Regions from separate parts of the Pantoea sp. X-Soil-YNGN-775 genome, predicted to be linked through region 3. Evidence: predicted binding sites of a transcription regulator. Region 3 holds the regulator's gene; each other region holds the start of a gene.
What was found. Region 3 encodes LexA, which represses DNA repair genes until DNA is damaged. Its sites were predicted from a motif close to TNCTGTATGTACATACAGNA; they were not measured.
Positions count from the first base shown of each region.

Region 1: AC6I8I_RS21845 (YebG family protein) is a predicted target of LexA. The motif match lies at 3,400-3,419, and genes of this name have one in related genera.
Region 2: AC6I8I_RS08220 (metal-dependent hydrolase) is a predicted target of LexA. The motif match lies at 2,398-2,417, and genes of this name have one in related genera.

Region 1 covers NZ_AP035946.1:406,721-416,459, reverse strand. The annotation lists gene bglF (PTS beta-glucoside transporter subunit IIABC) at 1-1,617, opposite strand, end outside; partial or broken gene licT (BglG family transcription antiterminator LicT) at 1,788-2,621, opposite strand; gene AC6I8I_RS21845 (YebG family protein) at 3,043-3,384, opposite strand; gene AC6I8I_RS21840 (SIR2 family protein) at 3,532-4,326, opposite strand; gene AC6I8I_RS21835 (non-canonical purine NTP pyrophosphatase) at 4,323-4,883, opposite strand; gene AC6I8I_RS21830 (ABC transporter substrate-binding protein) at 5,051-5,947, opposite strand; gene AC6I8I_RS21825 (amino acid ABC transporter ATP-binding protein) at 5,956-6,750, opposite strand; gene AC6I8I_RS21820 (amino acid ABC transporter permease) at 6,734-7,660, opposite strand; gene AC6I8I_RS21815 (GNAT family N-acetyltransferase) at 7,670-8,182, opposite strand; gene AC6I8I_RS21810 (ABC transporter substrate-binding protein) at 8,193-9,134, opposite strand; gene AC6I8I_RS21805 (LLM class flavin-dependent oxidoreductase) at 9,146-9,739, opposite strand, start outside.
Region 2 covers NZ_AP035945.1:1,748,942-1,758,680, reverse strand. The annotation lists gene hxpB (hexitol phosphatase HxpB) at 1-507, shown strand, start outside; gene kduI (5-dehydro-4-deoxy-D-glucuronate isomerase) at 684-1,520, shown strand; gene kduD (2-dehydro-3-deoxy-D-gluconate 5-dehydrogenase KduD) at 1,537-2,298, shown strand; gene AC6I8I_RS08220 (metal-dependent hydrolase) at 2,440-3,030, shown strand; gene AC6I8I_RS08215 (L-cystine transporter) at 3,183-4,574, shown strand; gene AC6I8I_RS08210 (DUF6515 family protein) at 4,767-5,141, shown strand; gene osmE (osmotically-inducible lipoprotein OsmE) at 5,212-5,547, opposite strand; gene AC6I8I_RS08200 (multidrug effflux MFS transporter) at 5,850-7,052, shown strand; gene nadE (NAD(+) synthase) at 7,171-7,995, shown strand; gene yddG (aromatic amino acid DMT transporter YddG) at 8,056-8,946, shown strand; gene AC6I8I_RS08185 (hypothetical protein) at 9,164-9,739, shown strand, end outside.
Region 3 covers NZ_AP035945.1:288,352-298,090, forward strand. The annotation lists gene plsB (glycerol-3-phosphate 1-O-acyltransferase PlsB) at 1-1,811, opposite strand, end outside; gene AC6I8I_RS01280 (diacylglycerol kinase) at 1,941-2,309, shown strand; gene lexA (transcriptional repressor LexA) at 2,415-3,029, shown strand; gene dinF (MATE family efflux transporter DinF) at 3,134-4,456, shown strand; gene AC6I8I_RS01295 (CsbD family protein) at 4,628-4,840, shown strand; gene zur (zinc uptake transcriptional repressor Zur) at 4,913-5,434, opposite strand; gene AC6I8I_RS01305 (conjugal transfer protein TraF) at 5,885-7,135, shown strand; gene dusA (tRNA dihydrouridine(20/20a) synthase DusA) at 7,242-8,237, shown strand; gene pspG (envelope stress response protein PspG) at 8,416-8,682, shown strand; gene AC6I8I_RS01320 (quinone oxidoreductase) at 8,889-9,739, opposite strand, start outside.

The DNA of each region.
Region 1 (9,739 bases), on a different replicon from region 3:
CAGCTCGATTCCGCTGTCGCTCAGCAAGCCAATTGCGTGTCGGGTCTGGAACAGAGAGGCAACCACGCCGGCAAACGGTGCAATAACCTGATTTCCGGAGGGAATAATCGCGGTGCCCTGGCCGAGCAGGCCGCTGGCGAACGTAGCATCAGGCACCTGGTCGAGAGCCAGTACGCTACCGGTCATCGGTGAGAGCACCTCATTTTCACGCAAGGTAACCGGCAACGCGGTTTCTGATGGACGGCGCGCTGCTGGCACGCCCGCCAGCAGCGTCAGAGTAAAACTCAGCACCAGCGCTACCAGAGTGCCGATGATGCCGCCCCACAGCGTGCTATCGACGCCACCCGGCGGGATCATCTGGGCAATTGTGAAGATATTGGCAAAGCCGAAGGAATAAACGTGAGTATCACTAAAGCCGACAATGGCACCGCCGATCGCCCCGGCGACGCAGCCAAAATAGAACGGGCGACGCAGCGGCAGGTTAACGCCATAGACAGCCGGCTCGGTGATACCGAAAATTCCGGCGGTGACCGACGACCCGGCCAGCACTTTCAGCCGTGCGTCACGGGTACGCAGCAGCACCCCGAGCGTGGCCCCTACCTGCCCCATTACCGCAGGCAACAGAATCGGTGCCATGCTGTCGTGGCCGAGCACCGCCAGATTATTGATCATTAAGGGCACCAGTCCCCAGTGCAGACCGAAGATCACGCAGACCTGCCAAAGCGCGCCCATCGCCGCGCCCGCCAGCCACGGAGCCAGCTGGTAAATCCACTGATAGCCGTTTGCCAGCATCTGGCTCATTCCGGTCGCCAGCGGCCCAATCAGCAGAAAGGTCAGGGGCACGGTGATCACGATACAGATCAGCGGGGCAATGAAGTTTTTCATTGAGGAGGGCAGAAAGCGGCTGCTCTGTTTTTCCAGCCAGCAGCTCAGCCAGGCGGCAAGAATAATCGGGATCACTGAGGCGCTGTAGTTAATCCAGGTTATCGGTATGCCTAAAAAATCTTCGCTCACCGCCCCCGCCTGCTGGCTGGCCTGGAAAGCCGCGATCATGGTCGGATGGGTCAGCGCCCCGCCAATGCTCATGGTGATAAACGGGTTGCCGCCGAATTTTTTCCCGGCGGTATAGCCCAGCACCAGCGGAAAGAAAAAGAACAATGCATCACTGGCGGCGAACAGGATCTTGTAGCTGCCGCTGTCGGGGGTCAGCCAGTTGCAAACCACCGCCAGTGCCAGAAAGCCCTTGAGAATACCGGAGGCGGCCAGGATACCGATAAACGGGGTAAAAATGCCTGACACGATATCAATCAGGCGGTTGAACAGGTTGCCCTTGTCACCTTTTTTATCATGTACGCTGGGCGCGTCTTCTGCCAGACCGGCTTCTTTGCTGACGGCCTGCCAGACATCGTGGACGTGGTTGCCTATCACCACCTGAAACTGACCGCCGCTTTCGACCACCATGATCACGCCCGGATTCTCTTTCAGGCTGCGGGCATCGGCTTTGCCGTGATCCCGCAGCCTGAAGCGAAGCCGGGTGGCGCAATGTACCAGACTGACGATGTTCTCTCTGCCACCGACGTGGCCGAGAATATCTTTCGCCAACGCGTGATATTCCATCTTGATTTCCTTATAGCCATGGCCCGCAGGCGCCGAATGACTGAGTAAAAAAATAAAAAAAACCCGAGAGCAGCCTGTGTGTTCAGGCCGCGCTCAGGTTTTGCCTGCGTTAAGCAGTAACAATCCAGTTTCAGGACAATCCAGTTTCAGGACAATCCAGTTATCGCGTTTTAGCGTGCTTCTTTTCTCACCCGCTCGATATGAAGGGTGAGGAACATAATTTCTTCTGCAGTCAGCTCGCGCTGATAGCTTTTTTGCAGGTGCTGCGCCAGTTTTTCGGCACATTTCCAGGCTTTGGCGTAGTTATCTTTCACTGCCTGATGAAGTGAGATATCGTCATTCTGCACCACGGTACGTGTCAGCATTCGCTGAGCAAAAAACTTCAGGTGAGTGACAAAGCGCTGTTAGCTCAGCGACTCTTCATCGTATTCAATCTGTAACTGATATTTCACCAGCTGCAGGATCTCCTGCAGCACCCGCGTGACGTGCATCACTTCTGGCATTTCGCTGTTGAGCTGCGCCGTGACCAGATGTAAGGCGATGAAGCCGGCTTCATCTTCGGGCAGCTGGACGTTCAGGCGCTGAGCGATAATGGCCCGCGCCTCCTGCCCCAGTTCAAACTCTTTCGGGTAGAGCCGTTTAATCTCCCATAGCAGCACATTTTTTATGGTCAGGCCTTTATGCTGCCGTTCAATCGCAAAATGGCAGTGGTCAGTGAGGGTGATATACAGGCTCTCCTGCAAGATCCCCAGCCGCTGGGTGGCAAGCTGAATGATGCGATCGCAGGTGGTCATCACCTCCAGCGGAATTTGCTTTAACAGATCCCCCAGCCGATGCATCAGTTCATCGCTTTGCAGCGCAAAAACCTTCTCAACGCGCGCCTGATCAAGCGTATCGCCGACGCGCTGCTGAAAGGCCAGCCCGCGCCCCATAACAACCTGCTCGCCGCCGTGTTTATCCTGAACAACCACCACATTATTATTAAGAATTTTGGCGATTTTCATTGGAACCCCAGAAACAAAAAAACCTGACCTCCGGCAGAAGCCAGAAAATCAGGTTTTGCCTGCCGAAGCAGTAACAATCCAGTGGCGCTACTGTAGCAGTTTCAATCGCAGCCTCAATCAGTTACGAAAAGAAACGTGATACAGATCGTTGTTGGTGACGTGATTTGCAGCAAGGCGCGATCAAAAATATAACCCGCTACGGGTTTACCGCGAAACGCCTTAAATGCAGGCATAACGGCGTACGCTATGTATAGGTGGCAATTTCAGAATAACGCTTTTTCAACGCAAAGCGGTGTAAGCAACGGTCGTTTCAGGCAGGGATTTTGGGTAGGGATGGCAAGCAAGCGGCATAAGGTGAGCATCGGTGCAAGAGACAGCCAAAACAATAACGCCGGAAGGATCGCTTCCGGCGTAAATCGGATCAGGCTGCTTTTACCGCACGGACTTTTTTACTGCCCGACTCTTCAGCCTTGTCATCGGCGCTGTCTGATGCCGTCTCAGACTGACGGGTTGCTGCGGCAACCGGCTCAGGCAGTTTGCTGGTGCGCAGAATATGCTGCACGGCATCTTTCTGCTCGGCGATCAGCAGGCCCAGAGTTTCCGCCTGCGTCTCATCCAGTGCGGGTTGATGCTGTAACAGCCAGTCGGTGAAGGCTTCGGCCATATCGAGCATTTTGTCGTAGGCATCGGCCTCTTTCTTATTGGCAAACGTCATCTTCTCTTCACCCTTTCTGACGACTACAAATTTTGTTTCGACAGCCATGTTTTTGCCCTCTGATACTGTGTATACATACAGTATATCACGACGATGATGCTTTGCCAGCAGAGAATAGAGTTTATCGGTTATCCCCGGCATAACCTTAACCGGGCACAAACTTTACCTACTCTGTCGGGGAAGGCGCGTTGCCGGCTACACCAGCAGCGCCTCAAGAAAATCGGCCAGCGCTTTGCGTGGGTCATCCTCTTCCGAGACGATCATCTCGATCCCCCACTGCCCCAGCACCTCTTTTGCTACCGGATTATTGCGGTTGGTAAACAGATACGATTTCGGCCGCGCCGTCGCCAGCCCGGTGCGGCCCCACATTTTTGTCAGCCGGTAAAACAGCAGCCGAATATTGAAATCGCTGATGCTGTAGCCGACAAACAGCACCGAGTTGCCCATCACGTCATGGGTCAGTTTGATGTCGAGCGGCGAATCGAAATAGAGTCGTTCAAAGTAGCTGCTTTCATCCAGCACAATAGAGGTGTCATCATCGAAATCGCCGTGCAGCTTAATAATGTGGCGTTTATCTTCGGTCAGCGACACCAGATCGGCGGCGTTAGCCACTTTGTAATACGGGACGCCATGCGCATCGTGCGCCGCTTCCAGCCAGCGATCGTAATTGGTGGTATAGATGCGGGAAAAGTTGCCCTGAGTGATCATGGTGTGGATTTCTGAGGTCCGGACATCAATATCCGGTCGATGCCATTCGCGGTCCATCCAGCTTCGCAGCGGGCCGAGCGAACCTTTCTTCTGTTTGTAATATTCCGCCAGCGACAGATGGGTGCCATAGGTGTTGAAGATTTTCGGATCGTAACCCAGCTCATTGGCGAGATGGGCAATCAGCTCATGCCACTCCGGCAAGCCGAGATTGCGTGAGATGCCCGCGCCGGCAAACAGAATCAGCTTACCGGAATCATAAGCACGTTTAAGTTCAGGTTTCATGCGACTCCCCGAGCCGTTTTCAAAAAAGTGGCGAAGCGATCGAGCGCGATGCGCCGCATCGAAATCTCATTCTTGAGTTCACCCATTTCGGCAAATGTCTGATCGTAACCTTGCGGGATAAAGACGCAATCCCACTGAAAGCCGCGTGTCCCGGCCGGTTCCGCGGCGATGGTACCGCGCAGCTCACCGGAAAACTGATACATTTTGCGGCCATCGCAGTAGCCCAGCACGGTTTTAGCCGTCACGGCCTGGCTGTCGAGCCCCTGAACCAGGGCGGTAAAACGCTCCGCATCCAGCCGGTTCCAGAAGATGCGGGTCAGCCCGGCCGGCAGCCCGTTCAGGCCATCCAGATAGAGTCCGGTATGCTCAACGAACAGCGGTCGTCCAATCAGTGAAAAGGCCTTGGTCAGCTTATCGCGCACCAGGTCGAGTTCGTTTTCAGTCTGAATTTCTTCGATACGACGGGAGATAGGCAATACTTCGACCCCGACAGGTTCGAGGATTTTGCGCACCTCCGCCAGCTTTTGCTCATTGGCAGAAAGGAATCTGATTTTCATGGGGCTTCCAGGTTAATTGCTCCACCGCGCGCTGAATCGACAGGCGGGCAGGATAGATCACTAACGCTGGAGAGTGTAGCGCAATTATGTGGTCCGCAGCCGTGATGGTCGTTTTGCCACGGGGGAAGAACCGGCAGAATAAACGGCGCCGAAGCGCCAGAGCAGGATCAGTACTGAATACCGGGGGGATTCACCGTAGAGTGGGCGATGGCTTCATCCTGTTCGCCCCAGCGCGTCAGCACCTGCTGATACTGACCGCCGCTGATGGTGCCATCAATGGCGGCCTGCAGTGCGGGTGCCAGCCCGTTGCCCTTTTTGGTGGTGACGGCGACCCAGGCGCGAAACGGCCCGCTGCCAACCAGTTTCGTTTGTCCGCGTGACGCCGCCTTCCACGCTGCCATCGAGTGCGGCCCGAACATCGCATCGGCACGTCCCGACAGCAGGGAAAGCGTGGCCGAGGCGTCATCGGTCAGATAGATCGGTGTGACTGCCGGCAACCCTTTGGCCTGGTTTTGCCGATCCCAGCTCAGCAGGATTCGCTCCTGATTGGTGCCGGACGCCACGATGATGCGTTTACCGGCGATATCGGCGGGCGCATTGATCGCGCTGATTTTACTGTCGATCTTCACCACGAAAGCGTGATTATCGGCGCGATAGGTGGCGAAATCGTACTTCTTTTTGCGCTCTTCGGTCACGGCGATGTTAAACATCGCCACATCGTAGCGGCCGGCGGTGATCCCCAGCGGCCAGTCCTCCCACGATGCCGGTACCAGCTTCAGTTTTAATCCCAGACTGTCGGCCAGCAGCCGGGCAATATCGGGATCGCTGCCGATCCGCGAGACATTATCCGACGCCAGCAGCGACAGCGGCGGCGAGTTGGTGGCGGAAGTCGCCACCGTCAGGGTGCCTGGCTCAATAAAAGTAAAGTTTGGCGGAATTTTGGCGATCGCCGCCGGATTGGCGGGCGCATGAATCGGCGTTTCATTCTGCCGGATGTCGGGTTGTTCAGCGGCGAAAGTGGCCAGCGGCGACAGCAGCAGCAATGACAGAGGGCTCAGCTTCATCGTCACCCTCACAGCACGCGCGCCAGAAAGCGCCGGGTTCGCTCATGGCGCGGATTGTTCAGCACCTGGCTGGTACTGCCCTGTTCTACGATTCTGCCGTCGACCATAAACACCACGTTATCAGCCACTTCACGGGCAAAGCCAATCTCGTGGGTAACGATCACCAGCGTGGTGCCGGAGCGCGCCAGTTTTTTGATCACGTCGAGCACCTCGCCGACCAGTTCCGGATCGAGCGCCGAAGTGGGTTCGTCAAACAGCATCACTCGTGGATTTAGCATCAGCGCCCGGGCAATGGCGATACGCTGCTGCTGGCCGCCTGACAGATGGCGCGGCCAGGCGTCAGCTTTATGCCGCAGACCGACAATATCCAGCAGCTCACCGGCGCGCTCAATCGCCGCCGCTTTGGTGAGTTGTCGATGGGCAATCGGTGCCTCAATCAGGTTATCCAGCACGCTGAGGTGCGGGAACAGATTAAAATTCTGAAACACATAGCCGACGTTGATGCGCTGACGCAGGATCGCCTGCTCTTTCAGTTCGTAGAGTTTATCGCCGCGCTGCTGATAGCCGATGTAATCACCGTCAATCTGGATAAACCCTTCATCCACCCGCTCCAGATGATTGATGGTGCGCAACAGGGTCGATTTGCCGGAGCCGGAAGGACCGAGGATCACCGTTACCGATCCCGGATCCAGCGACAGTGACACTGCATCCAGCGCTTTGTGTTTGCCAAAACTTTTACTGACGCCGGTAATGCTGATGGCTCCGGTGGTGTGTGATGTGCGGTAATCAATGGCTTCGGACATGGCTGATCTCCTCGGTTGGATTGAGAGGCGTGACGCGGTTGCGCCACTGCCGCCAGCGCGACGGCTGCGGTTCGCGGGTCACACTGCGGGCCAGCCAGCGTTCAACGCTGTGCTGAATCACCGACAGCACGGTGGTGATAATCAGATACCAGGCGGCGCCGACCATCAGCAGCGGGATCACTTCCTGGTTGCGGTTGTAGATCATCTGGATGGTGTAAAACAGTTCCGGCATCGCCAGCACGTATACCATCGCGGTGCCTTTCGCCAGGCTGATGATCTCGTTAAAGGCGGTGGGAATGATGGCGCGTAACGCCTGCGGCAGAATGATGCGGAAGGTGCGGCGGGTTGCCGACAGTCCCAGTGCGGAGGCCGCTTCGACCTGACCGTGATCGACCCCCAGAATCCCGCCGCGAATGATCTCCGCGCTGTAGGCCGCCTGCACCAGGGTTAAGCCAATCACCGCCGCCGGAAACTGGCCGAGCACGTTAATGGTCTGAAACGCGCCCCACGACAGCGATGTAAACGGGATGCCAATCGACAGGGTGTCGTAGAGATAGGAGAAGTTGTACAGGATGATCAGCACCACAATCAGCGGCAGTGAACGGAACAGCCAGATATAACCCCACGCCAGAGTGCTCAGCAGCCACGACGAGGAGAGGCGCGCCAGCGCCAGCAGACCGCCAAAAATCAGGCTGAACACCGTCCCCAGCAGCGTCAGCAACAGCGTCTGACCCAGACCATGCAGGATCACCGGATCGAAGAACCAGCGGGCAAACACGCCCCATTCCCAGCGCGGATTAAACGCCACCGACTGGATCACCCCCGCCAGAATAAACAGGGCGACGATCGCCCCGACGGTACGGGCCGGGTAACGCGCCGGCACCACCTGCAGATGTTGATGCTTGCTCATTGTCCCTCCTTAACTCGCCTGTGCGACGTCCGGCACGCCAATCACTTTAATAAAACGCAGCCGGCCATCGTGCGGCGGCTGACCATAACGTTCCAGATCCCCGCTCAGATCAAACTGCGGCTGATAGCCATGGCCGGTGTAAAGCCGCACCGCCTCCGGCTGGCGGAACCCGGTGGTGAGAAACAGCCGCTGATAGCCGGCCCGCAGCGCACGCCGCTCCAGCTCTTGCAACACCACCAGCGCCAGCCCCTGACGGCGCAGATCGCTGCGGGTCCAGATGCGTTTCAGTTCCGCCGTCTGCGGGTCATAAGGCTTATAGGCTCCCATCGCGATGATCTCGCCGTCACGCTCCAGCACAATGAACAATCCCTGCGGCGGCAGATACCACTCGGTCAGCTCCTGCTCCTTATGGCGGGCAAAATAGTCGCCGTAGCGGGCGGCATATTCGCCAAACAGGCTGGTCAGAATCGGTTGCAGTTCCGCCGCCTCGGGCGAAACTTCACGAAAAATGGCTTCACTCATCGTCTGCTCCTTAATCGCCCAGTCCGGCCGGGTTAATTTCGGAACGCTCGATCCGCTCCACCCCTTCGCCCCAGCGGTTCAGCACCTGCTGGTAGTCGCCGTTTTTCATTACGCCGTTCAGCGCGGTGCTGATCGGTTCAGCCAGGCCGCTGCCCTTTTTCACCGTCACTGCGATGTGGGCCGCTTTCGGCCAGCCACCATCGACGCTGCCGACCAGCCGGGTTTTGCCGTTAAGCGCCGCTTTCCATGCGCCAATCACGTTGGGGCCAAAATAGGCGTCGGCCCGTCCGGCCTGCAGCGCCAGCGTCTGGGCGGCATCATCTTTGGTATAAATCGGCGTAAACGGCTTCAGGCCTTTCGCCTGATTCTGTTTATCCCACGCCAGCAGGATCGCTTCCTGATTGGTGCCGGAGCCGACGATAATGCGCAGTCCGGCAATATCCTCCGCTTTGGTCAGCGCGGTGATCGGGCTGTTGGTTTTGACGTAAAAGCCAAGTGAGTCTTTGCGATAGGTAGCGAAATCGAACTTCTCTTTACGTTCTTTGGTGACGGTGATGTTAGAGATCGCGGCATCATATTTGCCGGAGGCGACACCCAGCGGCCAGTCTTCCCATGAGGTCGGCACCACATTGAGCTTCAGGCCGAGGCTGTCGGCCACCAGACGGGCGATATCAACTTCGCTGCCGAGCAGGGTTTTGTTGTCATCGGAGAACACCGTCAGCGGCGGAGAGTTCTGCGCCGCCACCGCCACGGTAAATGAACCCGGCACCGCAAAGCGATGACCGGCCGGCAGCTGCGCCACCGCCTGCGGGTTTTTGCTACTGTGAATCGGCGTTTTATTGGCGTCGAGGCTGACCCGCTGGCCGTTGTACGCCACGCTGGTGCCGTCCGCCAGGGCGCTGCCGCTGGCTACCAGAATAATCAGGGCGATGAGTCTTTTATTTTTTTGCATAGCACAGGCTCTTATTGTGAAGTGAACTGATTGACCGGCAGCGTCAGGTCAAAACTGTCGCGCAGGGTGTTACCGGGATAGTCGCGACGGGTCAGGCCGCGCGCCTGCAAAATCGGCACTACGCGGTCAACAAACCGTTCGAAGGTATCCGGGGTGCCGCCGTTGATAATGAAGCCATCGGTGGCGTCGGTTTCGAACCAAAGCTGCAGACCGTCTGCCACCTCTTCCGGCGTACCGTGGAACAGGGGACGGGGCGTTGCCGCCTCCAGTGCTGCCTGACGCAGGGTGTGTCCCTGTTCACGTGCTTTACGTTTGATCTCATCGGTGGTGCTGCGGAAACTGTTCTGCCCGATGTCACCGATATCAGGAAAGGGCTGATCGAGCGGATACTGTGAGAAGTCGTGATGGTCGAAGAAGCGGCCAAGGTAGTTGAGTGCATCGCTAATCGACACCAGCGCGGCGGTAGTCTGGTACTGACGCTCCACGTCGTCGGCGTCGTCACCGACAATCACGCTCACGCCCTGGAAGATGTGGAGATCCTCTGGCTGACGGCCGTTCGCCACCAGCTGCTGTTTAACGTCACGGTAAAAGGCCTGCGCCTCTTC
Region 2 (9,739 bases), 1.5 Mb from region 3:
GATCAGACTGTTCGTATGTGGTACGAAACGCTGCCGTGGAACGGTCCCAGTCAGCAGGAGGTCACGCAACGCATCATTGCCCGCGCGATGGCGCTGATTGACGAGACGCGTCCCCTGTTGCCCGGGGTTGAGACCGCACTGCAGCTGTGCCGGCAGCACAACCTGAAAATCGGCCTCGCCTCTGCCTCACCGCTGGCGATGCTGGAACGGGTACTGGAGATCTTCAACCTGCGGCACTATTTCGACGTGCTCGCCTCGGCGGAAGCGCTGCCTTACAGCAAACCCCATCCGCAGGTGTATCTCAATGCGGCCGCCAGCCTGGCGATCGATCCGCTTAACTGCGTCACGCTGGAAGATTCTTTCAACGGCATGATCGCCACCAAAGCGGCGCGGATGCGTTCGATTGTGGTGCCCGCTGCGGCGCACCGCAACGATCCGCGCTGGGCACTGGCGGATGTCCGGCTGGATGACCTGACCCGACTGACGCTGGCCGATTTACATGGCTAAGTGCAAGCCCGCCAGCAGGCGGGCTTTTTTTACCCGTTTCGCCGTACTGTTGATCTACTCCGCAAATAATTAAAACAACGTTTCATTTTTATTGAATTCATATCCCGCTCTGCCTAAGATGCCCAGACAGTCCCTGTTCCGGGGCATGCTTAACCTGATCTGCAGAGAGGCCTGAGATGGACGTTCGTCAAAGCATTCACAGTGATCACGCCAGACAGCTGGACACTGACGCGCTGCGCCGCGAGTTTCTGATTGAAACGATTTTTACTGCCGATAACTACACCCTGACCTACAGCCATATCGACCGCATTATTATTGGTGGCGTGATGCCGGTGAATAACCCGGTAACGATTGGCGATGAAATGGGTAAACAGTTAGGCGTCAGCTATTTTCTTGAGCGCCGCGAGCTGGGTATGATCAATATCGGTGGCCCCGGACTGGTAGAAGTGGACGGTAAAAGCTGGGAAATCGGCCATGAAGAGGCGCTCTATGTCGGTAAGGGCGCGCGAAATCTGCTGTTCCGCAGCCTGAATCCGGCCCAGCCGGCGAAGTTCTACTACAACAGCGCCCCTGCGCATGCCACCTTCCCGGATAAAAAAATCACCTTACAGGAGGCCGCCACCGCCACGCTCGGCGATCCTGCCACCTCCAACCGCCGCACCATCAATAAGTTCATCGTGCCGGATGTGCTGCCGACCTGTCAGCTCACCATGGGCTTAACCAAACTGGAGGAAGGCAGCCTGTGGAACACCATGCCGTGCCACACCCATGAACGCCGCATGGAGGTCTATTTCTATTTCGACATGAGCGAGGAGAGCGCGGTGTTCCACATGATGGGCGAGCCGCAGCAAACCCGTCACCTGCTGGTGCATAACGAACAGGCGGTGATTTCACCCAGCTGGTCGATTCACGCCGGCGTCGGCACGCAGCGCTACACCTTCATCTGGGGCATGGTGGGCGAAAATCAGGTCTTTGATGACATGGACCACGTCAAAATCAGCGAACTACGCTGAGCAGAGGAGAAATATCATGATACTGAATGCGTTTAGCCTGGAAGGGAAAGTGGCGCTGGTGACCGGCTGCAATACCGGTTTAGGACAGGGTATGGCGCTGGGCCTGGCGCAGGCGGGATGCGACATCATCGGCGTCAACCGCGAAGGACCGGACGAGACCCAAAGCAAAGTGGAAGCGCTGGGCCGCCGTTTCTGGCCGATAAAGGCTGACCTGATAAAAACGGAGGTGGTCGGCTCGGTAGTAGAGCAGGCGCTGGCCGCAGCCGGTAAAATCGACATTCTGGTGAATAACGCCGGGATTATCCGCCGCGAAGATGCACTGAACTTCAGCGAGCAGGACTGGGATGATGTGATGAATCTCAACAGCAAGAGCCTGTTCTTTCTGTCACAGCAGGTTGCCCGGCAGTTTATCGCTCAGGGTAACGGCGGAAAAATTATCAATATTGCCTCAATGCTGTCGTTTCAGGGTGGGATCCGCGTGCCCTCTTACACCGCATCAAAAAGCGCGGTGATGGGGCTGACCCGACTGATGGCGAACGAATGGGCGAAGCACAACATTAATGTTAATGCGATCGCCCCCGGTTACATGGCCACCAATAACACCCAACAGTTACGCAGTGATGAAGCGCGCAGTGAAGAGATCCTCGGGCGTATCCCGGCCGGTCGCTGGGGCGCACCCAACGATATGATGGGACCGGTGGTGTTCCTGGCCTCAGCGGCCTCTGATTACGTTAACGGCTTTACGCTGGCGGTGGATGGCGGCTGGCTGGCGCGCTAATTTATCGGGCGGACAGGCCGCAAGGATTGTCCGCTTTTTTTAGCTAAATTCACGCTTCGTTACAGCGTCACATGTTCTCATTCACTGGATAAATCCCTATACTGGATGCATCGACAGTTTTATTTGCAGCCAGGTTCCATCATGACGGCCGAGGGCCATATCATTTTTGCCATTGCGAGTGCTATTTTCGCTAAACGTGCTGAACTTACACCGGTGCTGGCGCAGGCAGACTGGTGGCATCTTGTTCCGTCGGCACTGCTGACCTGCCTGTTGCCCGATATCGATCATCCAAAATCGCTGCTCGGGCAGCGGCTACGCTGGCTCTCCCATCCGATTGCACGGGCGTTTGGCCACCGCGGTTTTACCCACAGTTTACTGGCGGTGGCCGCCGGGCTGTGGCTGTTTCAGCTTAACCTGCCGGCGGAATCGCCGATTCCGCCTGATGTACTGCAGGGACTAACGCTGGGTTATCTCAGCCATATTGTTGCTGACATGCTGACACCTGCAGGCGTACCTCTGTTATGGCCCTGCCGCTGGCGCTTTCGTCTCCCTATTCTGAAAAGTCAGAAAGGTAACCAGCTTGAGCGGGCGTTATGCCTCGGACTGGTCGGTTATGCGCTGTGGTTCCCGGTGGGCATGCCTTCGTTTGGTGCAAACGGCTGGCCCGCTCAGCTGTTTGATACGCTACAAAATGGTGTCGGACGGCTAATTTCCAGCCAGACTGCGCATTAAATCAACAAATTAAGCGATTAAGTTATAAAGCATGCCATTTGGATATAAGGCCTGCACCCTCTCCTGCTGCTACCATTCCCGCAGTCTTAATTCGTGATTAACATTATGCGGTTTTCCCGACGCGGAAAACCGCATTACTCTGGAGTTTCAGTATGGACCTTCCTCTTACGCTTAACCTCGTCGCCTTTGTGGTGCTGCTGGTGTTGCTCTCCCGTTTCAGCCGCAACAACTGGAGCCTGTCGAAGAAAGTGCTGACCGGTCTGGTGATCGGCGTACTGTTCGGCCTGGTGCTGCAGCTGATTTACGGTGAAAACAGCGCGGTGGTTAAAACCTCCATCAGCTGGTTTAACATCGTTGGCAATGGCTACGTGCAGCTGCTGCAGATGGTGGTAATGCCGCTGGTGTTTGTTTCGATTCTGAGTGCGGTTGCCCGCCTGCATAACGCCTCTTCGCTGGGTAAAATCAGCGTACTGACCATCGGCGTGCTGCTGTTTACCACCGCTATCTCGGCGCTGGTTGGGGTGTTCGTCACCGGCCTGTTTGGTCTGAGCGCTGAAGGTCTGGTGCAGGGTGTGCAGGAAACCGCGCGTCTGAGCGCCATTCAGAGCAACTACGTCGGCAAAGTCTCTGACCTGAGTGTGCCGCAGCTGGTGCTGTCCTTTATTCCGAAAAACCCGTTTGCCGATCTGACCGGTGCCAATCCGACCTCGATCATCAGCGTGGTCATCTTTGCTGCCTTCCTTGGTGTGGCCGCGCTGCAGCTGCTGAAAGATGATGAAGTAAAAGGTCAGCGCGTGCTGGTGGCGATCGACACGCTGCAGTCGTGGGTGATGAAGCTGGTTCGTTTAGTGATGAAGCTGACGCCGTACGGTGTGCTGGCCCTGATGACCAAAGTGGTAGCCGGTTCGAATCTGCAGGACATCATCAAACTGGGAAGCTTCGTGGTTGCCTCTTACCTCGGTCTGGCAATTATGTTTGGCGTCCATGCGCTGCTGCTGTCGGTCAACGGGATTAACCCGATGCGTTTCTTCCGCAAAGTGTGGCCGGTGATTACCTTTGCCTTTACCAGCCGCTCCAGCGCCGCCAGTATTCCGCTGAGCGTTGAGACGCAAACCCGTCGCCTCGGCGTGCCAGAGTCGATTGCCAGCTTCTCAGCCTCGTTCGGTGCCACAATCGGCCAGAACGGCTGTGCCGGTCTCTATCCGACCATGCTGGCAGTGATGGTTGCGCCAACCGTTGGCATCAATCCGTTTGACCCGCTGTGGATCGCCACGCTGGTCGGGATTGTCACGCTGAGCTCGGCTGGCGTGGCCGGTGTCGGTGGCGGTGCGACCTTCGCCGCGCTGATTGTACTGCCCGCCATGGGCCTGCCGGTGACGCTGGTAGCGCTGCTGATCTCCATCGAACCGCTGATCGACATGGGCCGTACCGCCCTGAACGTCAATGGCTCCATGACCGCCGGTTCCCTCACCAGCCGCTGGTTAGGTCTGACCGATAAGCGCGTACTGGACAGCGATGAACACGCCGAACTGGCGCACCGTTAATCCCACATCAACCTGGCGCGCCCGCGCCAGGTTTTCTGCTCTTCCCCTTTCTCTCCATAATTTCCCCGCTTGATGGCGACGCCGTTAAGAAAACGTTAAGCAAGGTAAACAGGCGAAAATTCGCCGCTTTAGCGCTTGTCTTTAGTCGCTAAAAGGCCAATTCTGCAGGCAGTCTTATAAGGAGAATGCCCGATGAAAAAAGTTATCGCCTCCCTGCTGGCGTTAACCCTGTTAACCCCGGCTATCGCTTTCGCTCATCCTGGCGGATGGGGTCCACATGGTGGTGCTGGTCCACACTGGGGCGGGCCCGGTCCGGTGCGTTTTTTACCTGAAGCCGCAACAGCGGTGTTGATCGGCGGACTGACCTATTACCTGCTTAACGGCAACTATTATCAGCGCCATGGCGAAGAGTATGTGGTGGTCGAACCGCCTGAAGAGCGCCGGGTCAGCGATGACATGCGGGTGCTGGACTTCAACGGTAAACGCTTTTATGTGCAGCAGGGGCATTACTACCAGCGGCAGATAGATGGCGATTACGTCGAGGTTCCACGGCCGGCAGGCTTATAACAGCTGCAACGAAAAACGGCCCGTCAGATGACGGGCCGTTTATTATTCGATTAGGGCTACTGCAAATGCCTTACTGCTGAACCTGCGGATCGGTATCGTATTCCGCACAGCTCTGGAAGCCGTAGTTCATTACGCGACCGGTATCGTTGTAGCTAACGAAATAGGTCTGTGCTTTGCCGTCACGCTGGCCCAGTACATAAGTCTGGCAGGTGCCACGCGCGTGAACCATGGTGATTTCAGTCGACGGTGTGCCGGCGATCTGACGAACCTGGTCACGGGTCATGCCTTTTTTAACATCCTTCACCACTGGCTTAGTCACGTAGCTTTCAGCGCGGTCGTAAGTCGTACAACCAGACAGGGCAGCCAGCGTCAGCGCCGCAGCGATACATCCCATCACTTTATTCATCTTGTTGTTCCTCATTTATTGTCCATGTGCAGACAAGCCTGGAACATAAATTCAGGTTTATCAAGTTTATGGCGAACTTTTAATGCACTGGCAATCGTCAGGATTTCGTAAAGAAGGCTGTTTTGCTGTCAACGGGCACGTATAATCTGCGCCAAAAAACAGGCCCCTTAGCCAGACTAAAAGCGTCGCCGGGGCGCGGGTTGCCGTCACCGGCTGTTCACGGGATGACGCTGGCATCAGTAACTGCCCGCTAACGCGTTGTCTGCCTTTCATTCACTCATCGCTTCAGATACTGAGGATAAATGACACCTGCACATTCTAACCGGCTGGTTTATGCCATCACGCTGGGCCTGCTGGCCGCACTCGGCCCGCTGTGTATCGACCTTTACCTGCCCGCGCTGCCCCAGCTGGCCCGTGACCTGCAGACTGAAACCGCCACGGCGCAGCTTAGCCTGACCGCCGGACTACTCGGTCTGGGTGCCGGCCAGTTAGTCTTCGGTCCGATGAGTGACAAATTTGGTCGCCTGCGGCCGCTGGCCCTGTCGCTGGTGCTGCTGTTTATCGCCTCAATTGGCTGTGCGCTGGCGCAGGATATTCATCAGCTGCTGCTGGCTCGCCTGTTTGAAGGTTTAGCCGGCGCGGGCGGTGCGGTGTTATCGCGAGCCATCGCCCGTGACATGTACAGCGGTCACGAGCTGACCCGCTTCTTTGCCCTGCTGATGCTGGTAAACGGTCTGGCACCGATTGCCGCTCCGGTACTCGGCGGCGTGCTGATGACGGTGCTTAACTGGCGTGGCATTTTTGTGGTGCTCGCCTGTATTGCGATACTGCTGATTCTGCTGGCGCGCTGGAAACTGCATGAAACTCTGCCCGAGACGCGCCGCAGTAAAGGCTCGATTTTATCCGCCTACGCCGCGCTGGGCCAGGTGATTACCCATCGTCCTTTTATGGGCTTCTGCCTGACTCAGGGCTTTATGATGTCCGGCATGTTTGCCTATATCGGCGCATCGCCGTTCGTGTTGCAACAGCTCTACGGCCTGTCGCCACAGGCGTTTAGCTTCTGCTTTGCGGCTAACGGTGTCGGACTGGTGATCGCGTCCCAGACCAGCGCCCGTCTCTGTCCGCTGTGGGGAGAATATCGGGTGCTGAAAGGCGGACTGACGCTGGCGTTTGTCGCCTCCAGCCTGCTGCTACTGGCCGCACTGACGCAGGCGCCGTTACCGCTGCTGCTGGTAGCGCTGTTCTTTACCATCGCCAGTAACGGGGTAATTGCGACCACCGCTTCATCACTGGCGATGCAGAGCCAGGGCCATCGCGCTGGCAGCGCTTCGGCAGTGATTGGCGTTACCATGTTCACGCTGGGTGCCATCACCGTGCCGATTACCGGTATTGGCGGAACCTCAGTGCTGAGCATGACCGCCACCATTTTTGGCTGCTTTATGCTGGCGATCCTGATGTTCCTGCTGCTGGCAAAAAAACCGCTGCCGCAGGTGAAAACTGTCTGATTTCGCAACGGTTAACTGAAATCCGCTGCCGCTTTGGCTTGTTGTTTTCGCTGAGTCACGTTAGCTTTAATAAAACGTTCGCATCGAGCCGACGGGCCACTGACCTGAGGAGAAGTTCATGTCACTGCAGCAGGAAATCATTGAAGCACTGGGCGTTAAGCCCACTATCGACGCCGATCATGAAGTACGCGTTAGCGTCGATTTTCTTAAGTCCTACCTGAAGCGGCACAGCGGCCTTAAGACGCTGGTGCTGGGGATCAGCGGCGGCCAGGACTCCACCCTGGCGGGTAAACTGGCGCAGCTGGCCATCAGCGAACTGCGCCAGGAGAGCGGCGATAACGACTACACCTTTATCGCGGTGCGCCTGCCCTATGGTGTGCAGGCCGATGAGCAGGATTGTCAGGACGCACTGGCGTTCATTCAGCCCGATCGGTCGCTGGTGGTGAACATCAAAGAGTCGGTGCTCGCCAGTGAGCGGGCGTTGCAGGCGGCCGGCATTACGCTGTCTGACTTCGTGCGCGGCAATGAAAAAGCGCGTGAGCGAATGAAAGCGCAGTACAGCATCGCCGGCATGACCCAGGGCGTGGTGGTCGGCACCGACCATGCAGCTGAAGCGGTCACCGGCTTCTTCACCAAGTATGGCGATGGCGGCACCGACATTAATCCGCTGTTCCGCCTCAACAAACGCCAGGGCAAACAGCTGCTGAAACAGCTTGGCTGTCCGGAGCATCTCTACCTGAAGAAACCGACGGCCGATCTCGAAGACGATCGTCCCGGCCTGCAGGATGAAGTAGCGCTGGGCGTGACCTACGAGATGATTGATGACTATCTGGAAGGTAAAACCATCGATCCTGATAACGCAAAAATCATTGAAGGCTGGTATCTGAAAACCGAGCACAAGCGTCGCCCACCGATTACCGTTTTTGACGACTTCTGGAAGTAACCCTGCCCCTCCCTTGCTGCGGCAAGGGAGGCTCTGCTGCCTTACCCGCTTGAGAGTGACATGCCTGCTGCTGCCCCACGCGCCACCCTGATCGGTCTGATTGCTATTCTGCTCTGGAGTACCACCGTTGGCCTGCTGCGCAGCGTCAGCGAAGCCTTTGGTGCCACCGGCGGCGCTGCACTGATCTATACCACCACCGCCCTGCTGCTGTGTGTTACCCGCGGTCTGCCCAAACCAGGCGCGATGCCCGCCGCCTATTTAGCTATCGGGGGCGCGCTGTTTGTCGGCTATGAAATCTGTCTGGCGCTGGCCATCGGGCTGGCCAGTAATCGCAGCCAGTCGCTGGAGCTGGGGATGATCAACTATCTCTGGCCCTGTCTCACCGTGGTGCTGGCGATCCCGTTTAATCAGCAGCGTTTTCGCCAGTGGCTGTGGCCGGGACTGGCGCTCTCCCTGCTGGGTATTGTCTGGGTAATGAAAGCCAATGGCGGCGGTTCGCCCGCCCAAATGTGGCACAACCTGTTGCGTAACCCGACCGCCTATTCGCTGGCCTTTATCGCCGCCATCACCTGGGCACTCTACAACAATGTCACCCGTCGCTATGCCAGAGGGGCGAATGGGGTCACGCTGTTTTTTATCCTGACCGCGATGGCGCTGTGGCTTAAATACTTCCTGAATGCGCCAGCGGCACCGATGACGTTTAGCCTGGAGCCGCTGCTGCAGGTGTTATTTATCGGGGCGTCGACCGCCATCGCTTATTCAGCGTGGAATCACGGCATTCAGCACGGCAACCTGACGCTACTGGCGACCGCCTCTTACTTCACGCCGGTTTTGTCCGCACTGCTGGCTTCGTTATGGCTGGGTCTGACGCCGCCGCTGGCATTCTGGCAAGGAGTCGCGATGATCACGCTCGGTTCGCTTATCTGCTGGCTGGCGACGCGGCGTCTGTGAGCAGACGGCTGGCGATCATATTTTGAACTACGTTAACCTAATGAATTAGCGAGTCAAAAAACCAGGAAAGTCATGTTTTACGCCGTTTCTCTTCCCTGAGAAACAATATACATAACCGCATATTTCGTTTAGTTATTAGCAATTCTGTTTACTAAATGAACATTTACCTTTAAGTTTATACGGCCATAGAACGGCCATTAACCAAAAGGAATCGGTTATGTACTACAGCAAAGAAGTTATCCGTTATTTGCAGTCGAATAACATCCTCGCTTTAAAGTTCGACCACGCATTAACCGGCGTCGGAAACGCGGTATCAAATCAGCTTGAAACGATTGGCGCAGGCGCCAGACGTGCGCTCTATTACACGTCCTGTTTTACAGATGAGTATAACGATGTTTGCCAGCAACAAAAGACCGAGGATATTCGATTCAGGGATGCCGTTTATAAGGTAATACGCCATGGCGATGTGATCTTTGACATGCTCCGCATCTACTTCGAAGAAGTTTTCAAATACAAAACTTCTGAGCAGTCAGAACAGATAAAACAGTGCCTGATGAATGTGAATGTCCATATCGCCGCTAATTCTCTCACCAGTGCCGGATTTACGTTAGCGGTCGCCAGCAGCGTTCGCATTGGATTAAACATCAACCTTGAAATGAGCACTCTTGCAGGTACGTGGGCTTCCCGTGGTATTGCCGCTATTGGGTTTTATGGCGTTGTGCAGAAAGCTGCGGAGAGTGCTCATCGCCTGCATATTCAATTTCCTGCCTATTATGCTGCGCTTTATGCACAA
Region 3 (9,739 bases):
GCCTGCTCACGCGGCAGGATGATGATGTCGCCGATGCTGTCTTTCTCGCTCTCAAACTTATTCATGCCCATCGCATGATCCAGCAGCGCCTCTGCGGAGAGATCGGGCACCGTAGCGTTGGCTGAATAAGGCACGTTACGCAGCAGCTGGGTATAGCACTCAAGCTGCTCAATCAGCTGTTCGCGGGTTAGTGAGCGCTGACGTGAGGCGAGTAGCGCGGTGACGCACAGGTTCATGGCATTGGCCGCACCCGCTTCATTGATACGTACCATTAAGCTCGCCGCAATGTCGTTCACGGTAGGGGTTAACCAGCTCGGGCGCTGCGGTTCGATAGGATCGATCGACTCACGCCATTCCGGCACCCGCTTGTTGAGATAGTTAACCAGCGGCAGCGGTTCGCCAAAGTTAACGTAGCCCTGGCCGAGGTTGCGCAGCTTACGTAAGCCATGCAGCATCTGCATGAAACCCTCTTTCTCTTTCGCCGCACCGCGTAGCTCTTTGGCGTAGGTACCCACTTCCATCACGTGCTCATAGCCGATGTAAATCGGCACCAGGGTGATTGGGCGATTACCGCCGCGCAGCATTGCCTGCAGGGTCATGGCTAAGGTGCCGGTTTTCGGATCGAGCAGGCGACCGGTACGTGACCGTCCTCCTTCAACAAAGTATTCAACCGAGTAACCGCGGGTGAACAGCTCACCGAGATACTCACGGAACACCGTGGCATACAGTTTGTTGCCTTTGAAGGTACGACGAATAAAGAATGCGCCCAGACGACGGAAAATCGGGCCGGCTGGCCAGAAGTTGAGGTTGATACCGGCGGCAATGTGCGGCGGCACCAGTCCCTGATGATAAAGCACGTAAGAGAGCAGCAGGTAATCCATGTGGCTGCGATGGCAAGGCACATAGACGATTTCATGGCCATCCTGCGCCAGCTGACGAACTTTTTCGCCGCCGTTAACGTTGATGCCCTGATAGAGCCGGCTCCAGAGCCAGCCCATGACGCGGTCGGTGACGCGAATCGCCTCATAGGAGAAGTTCGCCGCGATCTCTTCCATCATCTCAACCGCATTTTGCTGCGCTTTTTCATGGGAGATTTTTTTGCTGCGCGCTTCGTCTTCTACCGCTTTTTCAATCGCTTTGGATTGCAGCAGACGATTAAACAGATCCTGACGTGCCGGTAAGCGTGGGCCAACTGCTGCCAGCCGCTGACGGGCGAAATGAATGCGCGCCACCCGGGCCAGTTTCTGGGCAATTGATTGGTCGGTGCCGTGTTCGGTTGCCATACGGCGCAGCGAAACAGTCGGCGAGAAACGGACAAAACTGTCGCGTCCATGCCAGATTACCGCAAAGAATTTCTGCACACCGTTCAGCACCCGCAGGTGCGGCGTATCTTCGCCCTGAACCTCACGGCCTGGCGCCCGGCCAAACATCACCGTCACCGGCAGCATCTGGATATCCAGCTTGGGATTATTGCGATGCAGGTCCAGGTAATCGTGAAAGATTTTCACCGATTCAACGCTGGGGACAAAATAGGGGAACACACGCGGGCCATCGTGGATAAAAACGTGGCGCGGCAGCAGCGAACCATCAATCTCCAGCGGAGAAAGCGGGTCGGGCAGATGATGCCGCAGGCACTGCGCGCGTAAAGTCAGTAAGTCCGCCTTCGAATCGTAAGGCAAAACGTACATAATGGGCCGGGTCGGGTCCAGACCATGTTCAGAAACGGGATCGGCCGGAATGGCCTTACTCTTTACCAAAAACGACAGTGGTAAATTCAGTAATTTGTAATAAAGTTTACGCCAACCTGACATAGACAACATGAAGCCTCTTGTTAGCAAAGCGCCGCAAGCATACCAGAAAGCGCAGCGAAGATCTGTGGTGGTGCCAATTGCACGCAGCCCAGACATTGACGTCAATCCGATGAAAGGGTTCCACTTACTATGGCAAATAATGCCACCGGTTTTGTAAGAATAGTGAAAGCCGCAGGTTATTCATGGCAGGGCCTGCGCGCCGCCTGGCAACACGAAGCCGCTTTCCGCCAGGAGGCGCTGGCCGCGCTGGCCGCCATTATTGTCGCCTGCTGGCTGGATGTCGATATCGTCTCCCGCATTCTGATGATCGGCGCTGTGGTGCTGGTGGTCATTGTCGAAATCCTCAACAGCGCCATTGAGGCGGTAGTGGATCGTATCGGTCAGGAGCGCCACCCTTTGGCCGGACGGGCCAAGGATATGGGCTCCGCGGCGGTGCTGATCAGCATCTTACTGGCACTGTTTGTCTGGATCGCGCTGCTTTGGTCGCATTTGCGATAAGCCTTCCACAACGCGTCAGATGGCGCGTTTTGCCTGAGAATCGGTTTCCATTTCACCAATACCTGTATATACTCACAGCGACTGTATAAACAACCAGGGGGCGGGATGAAAGCATTAACCAGCAGGCAGCAGCAGGTCTATGACCTGATTCGCGACCATATTACTCAAACGGGCATGCCGCCTACGCGTGCAGAAATTGCCGCGCAGCTGGGTTTCCGCTCGCCGAACGCGGCAGAAGAGCATCTTAAGGCACTGGCACGTAAAGGGGTGATTGAGATTGTTTCTGGCGCCTCACGCGGTATTCGCCTGTTGATGGAAGAAGATGCGTCTGAAGGTCTGCCGTTGATTGGCCGGGTTGCTGCCGGTGAGCCGATCATGGCGCAGGAGCACATCGAAACCCATTACAAAGTTGATCCGGGCCTGTTCAAACCTTCTGCTGATTTTCTGCTGCGCGTCAGTGGAATGTCGATGAAAGATATCGGGATTATGGATGGCGACCTGCTCGCAGTACATAAAACCCAGGACGTGCGTAATGGCCAGGTTGTGGTGGCCCGCATTGATGATGAAGTAACGGTTAAACGCTGGAAGAAGCAGGGTGCTATTGTGCATCTGCTGCCTGAAAACAGTGATTTTGAGCCAATTATCGTCGATACGCGCGCTCAGTCGCTGACGGTCGAAGGTCTGGCGGTCGGCGTGGTTCGCAACGGCGAATGGCTCTGAGTCTGACATAACCACGCATTCGTAGTATCTGATGCTATTCTGTCTGCCCTAATTTTGTCGCTGCTGCTCCCCTCTCTGCAGCGGCACCGAGCACGGAACTGCGAATGCGTTTTTTAACGGCTACCGACAAAAACCTCTGGCGGCTGGCGCTGCCGATGATCCTTTCTAACATCACCGTTCCCTTACTGGGGGTGGTCGATACTGCTGTCATTGGTCACCTCGACAGCCCGGTCTACCTCGGCGGGGTTGCGGTCGGTACGACAATCACCAGTTTCCTCTTCATGCTGCTGCTGTTCCTTCGAATGAGTACCACCGGCCTGACGGCGCAGGCTTTTGGTGCCGGCGATAAATTGGCACTGACACGTGCGCTGACCCAGCCTTTAATTATTGCGCTGCTGGCTGGCGTGCTGTTCATCTGCCTGCGCTCGCCGATTACTACGCTGGCGGCCGATCTGATTGGCGGCGATCCCAAAGTTTTGCAACAGGCGGCACTGTTTATTCAGATCCGCTGGTTAAGTGCGCCCGCCACTCTGGCAAATCTGGTGATCCTTGGCTGGCTGCTGGGCGTGCAGTACGCGCGTGCGCCGGTCATCCTGCTGGTGATCGGCAATCTGGTCAATATTGTACTCGATCTGTGGCTGGTGATGGGCCTGCACTGGGGTGTGGCAGGCGCGGCAACCGCGACCGCACTGGCAGAGTATATAACGCTGGCCGTCGGTGCGGTGATGGTCTGGCGGGTATTGAAACTGCGTGGCATCACCCCGGCAATGCTGAAGCAGAGCTGGCGCGGTGACATGAAGCGGCTGCTGCGTCTTAATCGCGACATTATGCTGCGTTCGTTAATGCTGCAGCTCTGTTTTGCCTCGCTGACGGTGCTGGGCGCACGCATCGGTCCGCAGGTGGTGGCGGTGAACGCGGTATTGCTGATGTTTATCACCTTTACCGCCTATGCGCTGGATGGTTTTGCCTACGCGGTTGAAGCCTTCGCCGGTGAGGCGCATGGTGCGAAGGATGGCAGCCGGCTGCTGCGCGTCTGGCACTCTGCCTGCCGACAGGCGCTGGTGGTGGCCTTGCTGTTCTCATTGATTTATGCGTGTTTCGGTTCGCACATCGTGGCGCTGCTGACCTCGATCGAACAGCTGCAACAGGCGGCCGATCGCTATCTGATATGGCAGGTGATCCTGCCGCTGGTGGGGGTCTGGTGTTATCTGCTGGATGGCATGTTCATCGGTGCAACCCGCGGCCGGGAGATGCGTAACAGCATGGTGGTGGCGGCACTCGGTTACTTCCTGACGCTGCTTAGCGTCCCGCTGCTGGGCAACCATGGCTTGTGGCTGGCGGTCACCGTTTTCCTGGCGCTGCGTGGTCTGTCGCTGTGGCTGATCTGGCGTAAACACTGGCAGCAGAACAGCTGGTTTAACGCCTGATAGCCAGCCTCTGACGCGCTCAGGCTACAGATTATTCTGTATTGTTTCGGCAAACCTAAAATCTTCTACTACAATTAACCGTAAGCAGCGCAGTGAACCAGCGCTTTATATCGTCATTTTGTTTTCTTTCAAGATAAATGATGTAACCAAAGGATGACATAGAGGTCTGCCATGAATAAAGATCAAGCGAGCGGCAACTGGAAGCAATTCAAAGGCACAGTGAAAGAGAAATGGGGCAAGCTGACCGACGATGATATGCAGGTTATCGAAGGCAAACGCGATCAGCTGGTCGGAAAAATTCAGGAACGTTACGGCTATGCCAAAGAAGATGCAGAGCGCGAAGTAACAGACTGGGAAAGTCAGAACAAAGATTACCGCTGGTAATCACACAGATTTACGGATAAAGCTCCTACCCGCCGGTACGCTCATACCGGCACCCGCACAAGGATGTGCACATTACCCGCGTTTTCCCCGCTTTTTACCTTCACTTTGATGATCGTGCTGACAACTTTCATGATGGGTGCAGGCTTCGACTTCGACACAATTCTCACATAATCCATGTGCTTCAATCACGCTGTGACGCAGAGCAAATTGCGCCTCTCCAGCCAGCGTCGCAATAATCTTCTCTACTCCCTGCGCCTGCTTTTCGGTTACTGCCGCACAGCGATCGCACACCAGCATTACTGAGGTGTGTGCCGGTGCCTCGAAATGGTGACACATCACATAGCTGTTATTGGACTCTACCCGATGGATAAAGCCCTGTTCCAGCAGGAAGTCCAGCGCCCGATAGACCGTAGGTGGCTTGGCCTGAGGTTCGCTAACCCGAAGTTGATCCAGCAGATCATAAGCGCTGATCGATCCTGGCTGCTCAGCCATTAATCGCAACACTTCAGCCCGCTGCGATGTCAGACGCACACCGCGCTGCAGGCACAGTTTTTCCGCCTGGGTCATTATTTGCTGTGACGTCATGTTTGACATGGAAACTCTCCGCTGGATAAGTGATGTTATTTTATCACACAAATTTTTGCGGCGCAGAGGTTGGTTGTTGCCTGATAAAACAGCAAATTCTGCTCGGACGTCGATCAAAAACGCGAGTTCAGGCGCAGGCGAGGCCGCTATCAGCCCCAAATCAGATCCACTCGTCGACCGGCTAAGGTGGCCTTTGTCGCGCTTTTGCTTTGCATCTCACTGAGTTAAGAAGTAATGTTCAGAAAGACTTAAGAAATGTCTGGTATTATTTTATTTATTATCGGGTATTTTGAACAAAAATAATGTTTTACTGATTGGAAAACGTCCAATCCTTTGAATTAAGCGACTGTTTCCTTTGAATTCACAGCAATAACGCGTTAGCCAGGGTTCACAATAGGGCTAACAAACTATTCAGTCGTTGAATGTTTCAACGGCACTTTCTCAGGTGATGGCAGGCAAATGGTGAAAAAATCCGCTCAACGCTCAGCGCTGAAGTACACCGCTGTAGTGAATGCGCTTTTCCTTTCTTCTTCCGCCATGGCGGCGGGGACCTGGTACGATGCACGCAATGACGCCATGGGCGGAACCGGCGTTGCATCTTCTCTTTATGGCTCAGCCGTGCTGGCCAACCCGGCTTTAATGACACGAGCCAAACCCGACGATAGCGTCAGTATTATTTTCCCTTCCGCCGGTATTCAGGTCACCGATAAAGATCACCTGATCGACAAAGTGGATGACATCACCGATACCGTTGATCGCTACCGCGAGGTGATCGGTAACCTGACCTTCGCCGATTATCTGCGGGGCTATCCTGAAGTGCGCGCTGCCTCAGGCGATGTCGCCAATCAGCTCAGTGATTTGCGCGGCAACAAAGCGGACGGCAACGCCGGGGTGGCGCTGGCGGTCACTATTCCCAACGAGACGCTGCCTTTCGCCTTTATCACCAAAGCCTATGGAACAGCACACGTGCGGGCCAACGTGGTCCAGAGCGATATCGACTATCTGCGTGGTGTTGCTAACGGCACGGTGCTTCCTCGTCCGGGCGACCAGAATAACCTGCGCTCCAGCGCCAACGGTTTAGCGGCGCTGGTCACCGACTATGGCGTCGCACTGGCACATGAGTTCACCATTGCCGGTCAGCCGGTGTCGGTGGGCGTCACGCCGAAAGTGCAAAAAACCTGGCTGTATAACTACACCGCCAGCATTTACAACTATGACAAAAGTGACATCAACAATAGCCAGTATCGCAGTACGGATACCGGCTTTAACGTTGATGCCGGTCTGGCGACCACGTTTGCTGAAAACTGGACGCTGGGCATCACCGGACAAAACCTGGTATCCCGCGATCTGCAGACCAAAGAGGTCAACGGCTTCCGCGATACTTATCAGATCCGTCCACTGGTCACCACCGGTCTGGCCTGGGATAAAGGCCCGTTCACCGTGACCGGCGATGTCGACCTGACCGAAACCAAACGCTTCAAAACGCAGGAAAACAGCCAGTATGCGGCGGTGGGTGCGGAATATCGGGTGCTCGACTGGTTACAGCTGCGTGCCGGTTATCGTGCGGATATGCGTTCGAACGATGAAAATGTCGCAACCGCCGGTTTCGGCCTGTCACCGTTTAACAAAGCGGTGCATCTGGATCTGGCTGGCTCGGTTGGAGCGAATAATACCTGGGGCGCGATGATGCAGCTGGGCTTCAATTTCTGATCTTCTTTCATGCCGCAGTTCGGGGCGGGCGATGCACTATCGCCCGTCCTTGTGTTATCCTTGCACAGAATTCAATCACCCTCATTTACCGGATTGCCTGCGCTTCATGACCGATACTTTTTCTTCGCAACGTTTCTCGATTGCCCCGATGCTCGACTGGACCGATCGCCACTGCCGCTATTTTCATCGTCAGCTGACCGGCGATACGCTGCTCTACACCGAAATGGTGACCACCGGCGCGATTATTCATGGTAAGGGCGATTACCTGGCCTATAGCGAGGATGAACATCCGGTCGCCTTACAGCTGGGTGGCAGCGATCCTGCGGCTCTGGCGCACTGCGCCCGTCTCGCAGAGCAGCGCGGTTACGACGAAGTGAATCTGAACGTCGGCTGTCCCTCTGACCGGGTGCAGAATGGCCGCTTCGGGGCCTGCCTGATGGCAGAAGCCGATCTGGTCGCTGACGGCATCAAAGCGATGCGTGATGTGGTGTCGATTCCGGTGACGGTAAAAACGCGCATCGGGATTGATGAACAGGACAGCTATCAGTTTCTGACCGATTTTGTCGGGACAGTGGCCGAGCGCGGCGGATGCGAGACGTTTATCATCCATGCGCGTAAAGCCTGGCTGTCTGGCCTCAGCCCGAAAGAGAACCGCGAAATTCCACCGCTTGATTACCCACGGGTTTATCAGCTGAAGCGGGACTTCCCACACCTGACGCTGGCGATTAACGGCGGTGTGAAAACGCTGGAAGAGGCGCAAACCCACCTGCAGCATCTTGATGGCGTCATGATGGGGCGTGAAGCCTATCAAAATCCTGGCATTCTGGCGCAGGTAGATCAGCAACTGTTTGGGCGTCAGCATCCGGCGGCCGATCCGGTGGCGGTGGTCCGCGCCATGTACCCCTATATTGAAGCCGAACTGGCGAAGGGCACTTATCTGGGCCATGTGACACGTCATATGCTCGGTCTGTTCCAGGGGATCCCGGGAGCACGCCAGTGGCGACGCCACCTGAGTGAAAATGCCCACAAACCTGGCGCGGATGTGCGCGTACTGGAAGCCGCACTGGCACTGGTGGCGGATAAAATTCCGCAGGAAGCCTGATCGACCTGTACCCAAAGAGACCAGCCGGCAATGGCTGGTTTTTTTTACGCCAGGTTTTGGTTATTTTGACTGTTCACCGGTTAATCAGACTGGCCTGTTATCAGCAAAAACAATCGCTTACAGATTGGCACGCTTCTTGTAAAGATCGTCACAATGAGTCTCAATAAGGAGCGCTAACGTGGAAATTTTATTTGTATTGGGTTTTTTCCTGATGCTGTTGCTAACCGGTGTTTCATTGCTCGGCGTACTGGCTGCGCTGGTGGTCGCCACGCTGGTAATGTTCGTCGGTGGACTGTTTGCACTTGTTATCAAAGTGTTGCCGTGGCTGGTGCTGGCAGTGGTCGCTGTCTGGCTGCATCGCGCCTTTTTCGGCGATCGTAATACGCGAGAATGGCGTAAGCTAAAGCGTAAGATCAATAACTTAGACCGAAAAGGCTGGCGTTAATTGCGGAGATGATCACAATTTGACGTTGTGCTTAGACAATACCTGCATTTAAACATATTTTTTACTTATGTTTTCTGGCAGGATAGTTGTCGTTGAGTCGAAACGAATTCATCGCCGCTGTCCCTACACCAGCGCGAACGAAAATAAAAAAAGAGAAGGGCTTCCTGCGGGAAGCCCTTTTTGTATGCTGAACGGGGTACCGGCTATCAGGGAATCAGCAGGCTCGACCCTTGGGTGGCACGGCTTTCCAGCATCTGATGCGCTTTACCCGCCTCCTTCAATTCAAACTTCTGCTGTTCCGGCACCTCCACTTTAATCGCGCCACTGGCCAGCAGCGAAAAGAGTTCGGCACTGGCGGTTTCCAGCTCCTGACGGTTAGTGATGTAACCGAACAGCGACGGGCGGGTAACAAACAGCGAGCCTTTCTTATTCAGGATGCCCAGATCGACCCCGGTCACCGGGCCGGAAGCGTTGCCGAAACTCACCATCAATCCGTGACGACGCAGCGAGTCCAGCGACGCTTCCCAGGTATCTTTACCGACCGAGTCATACACCACGCCGACTTTTTTCCCCTGGGTGAGTTCGCTGACGCGTGCGGCGATATCCTCTTCGCGATAGTTAATCGTTGCCCAGGCGCCGGCATTCTTCGCCAGCGTCGCCTTTTCAGTTGAACCGACGGTACCAATCAGGTGCGCGCCCAACGCTTTTGCCCACTGGCAGGCAATCAGGCCGACACCGCCAGCGGCGGCATGAAACAGGAAGGTCTCATCCGCTTTGACTTTATAGGTCTGGCGCAGCAGATACTGAGTGGTCAGCCCTTTCAGGAAACTGGCGGCGGCCAGCTCAAAACCGATCGCATCGGGCAGGTGCATCAGCCGATCTTCTGCCACGTTGTGCGCTTCACTATAGGCACCGAGGGCTGCCTGACAATAGACCACCCGATCGCCGGGCTTAAACAGCGTCACGTCACGGCCGACCCGGGTAACGACACCCGCCGCCTCAGTACCGAGACCGGACGGGAAGGCTGCCACCGGATAGAGGCCGCTGCGCAGATAGG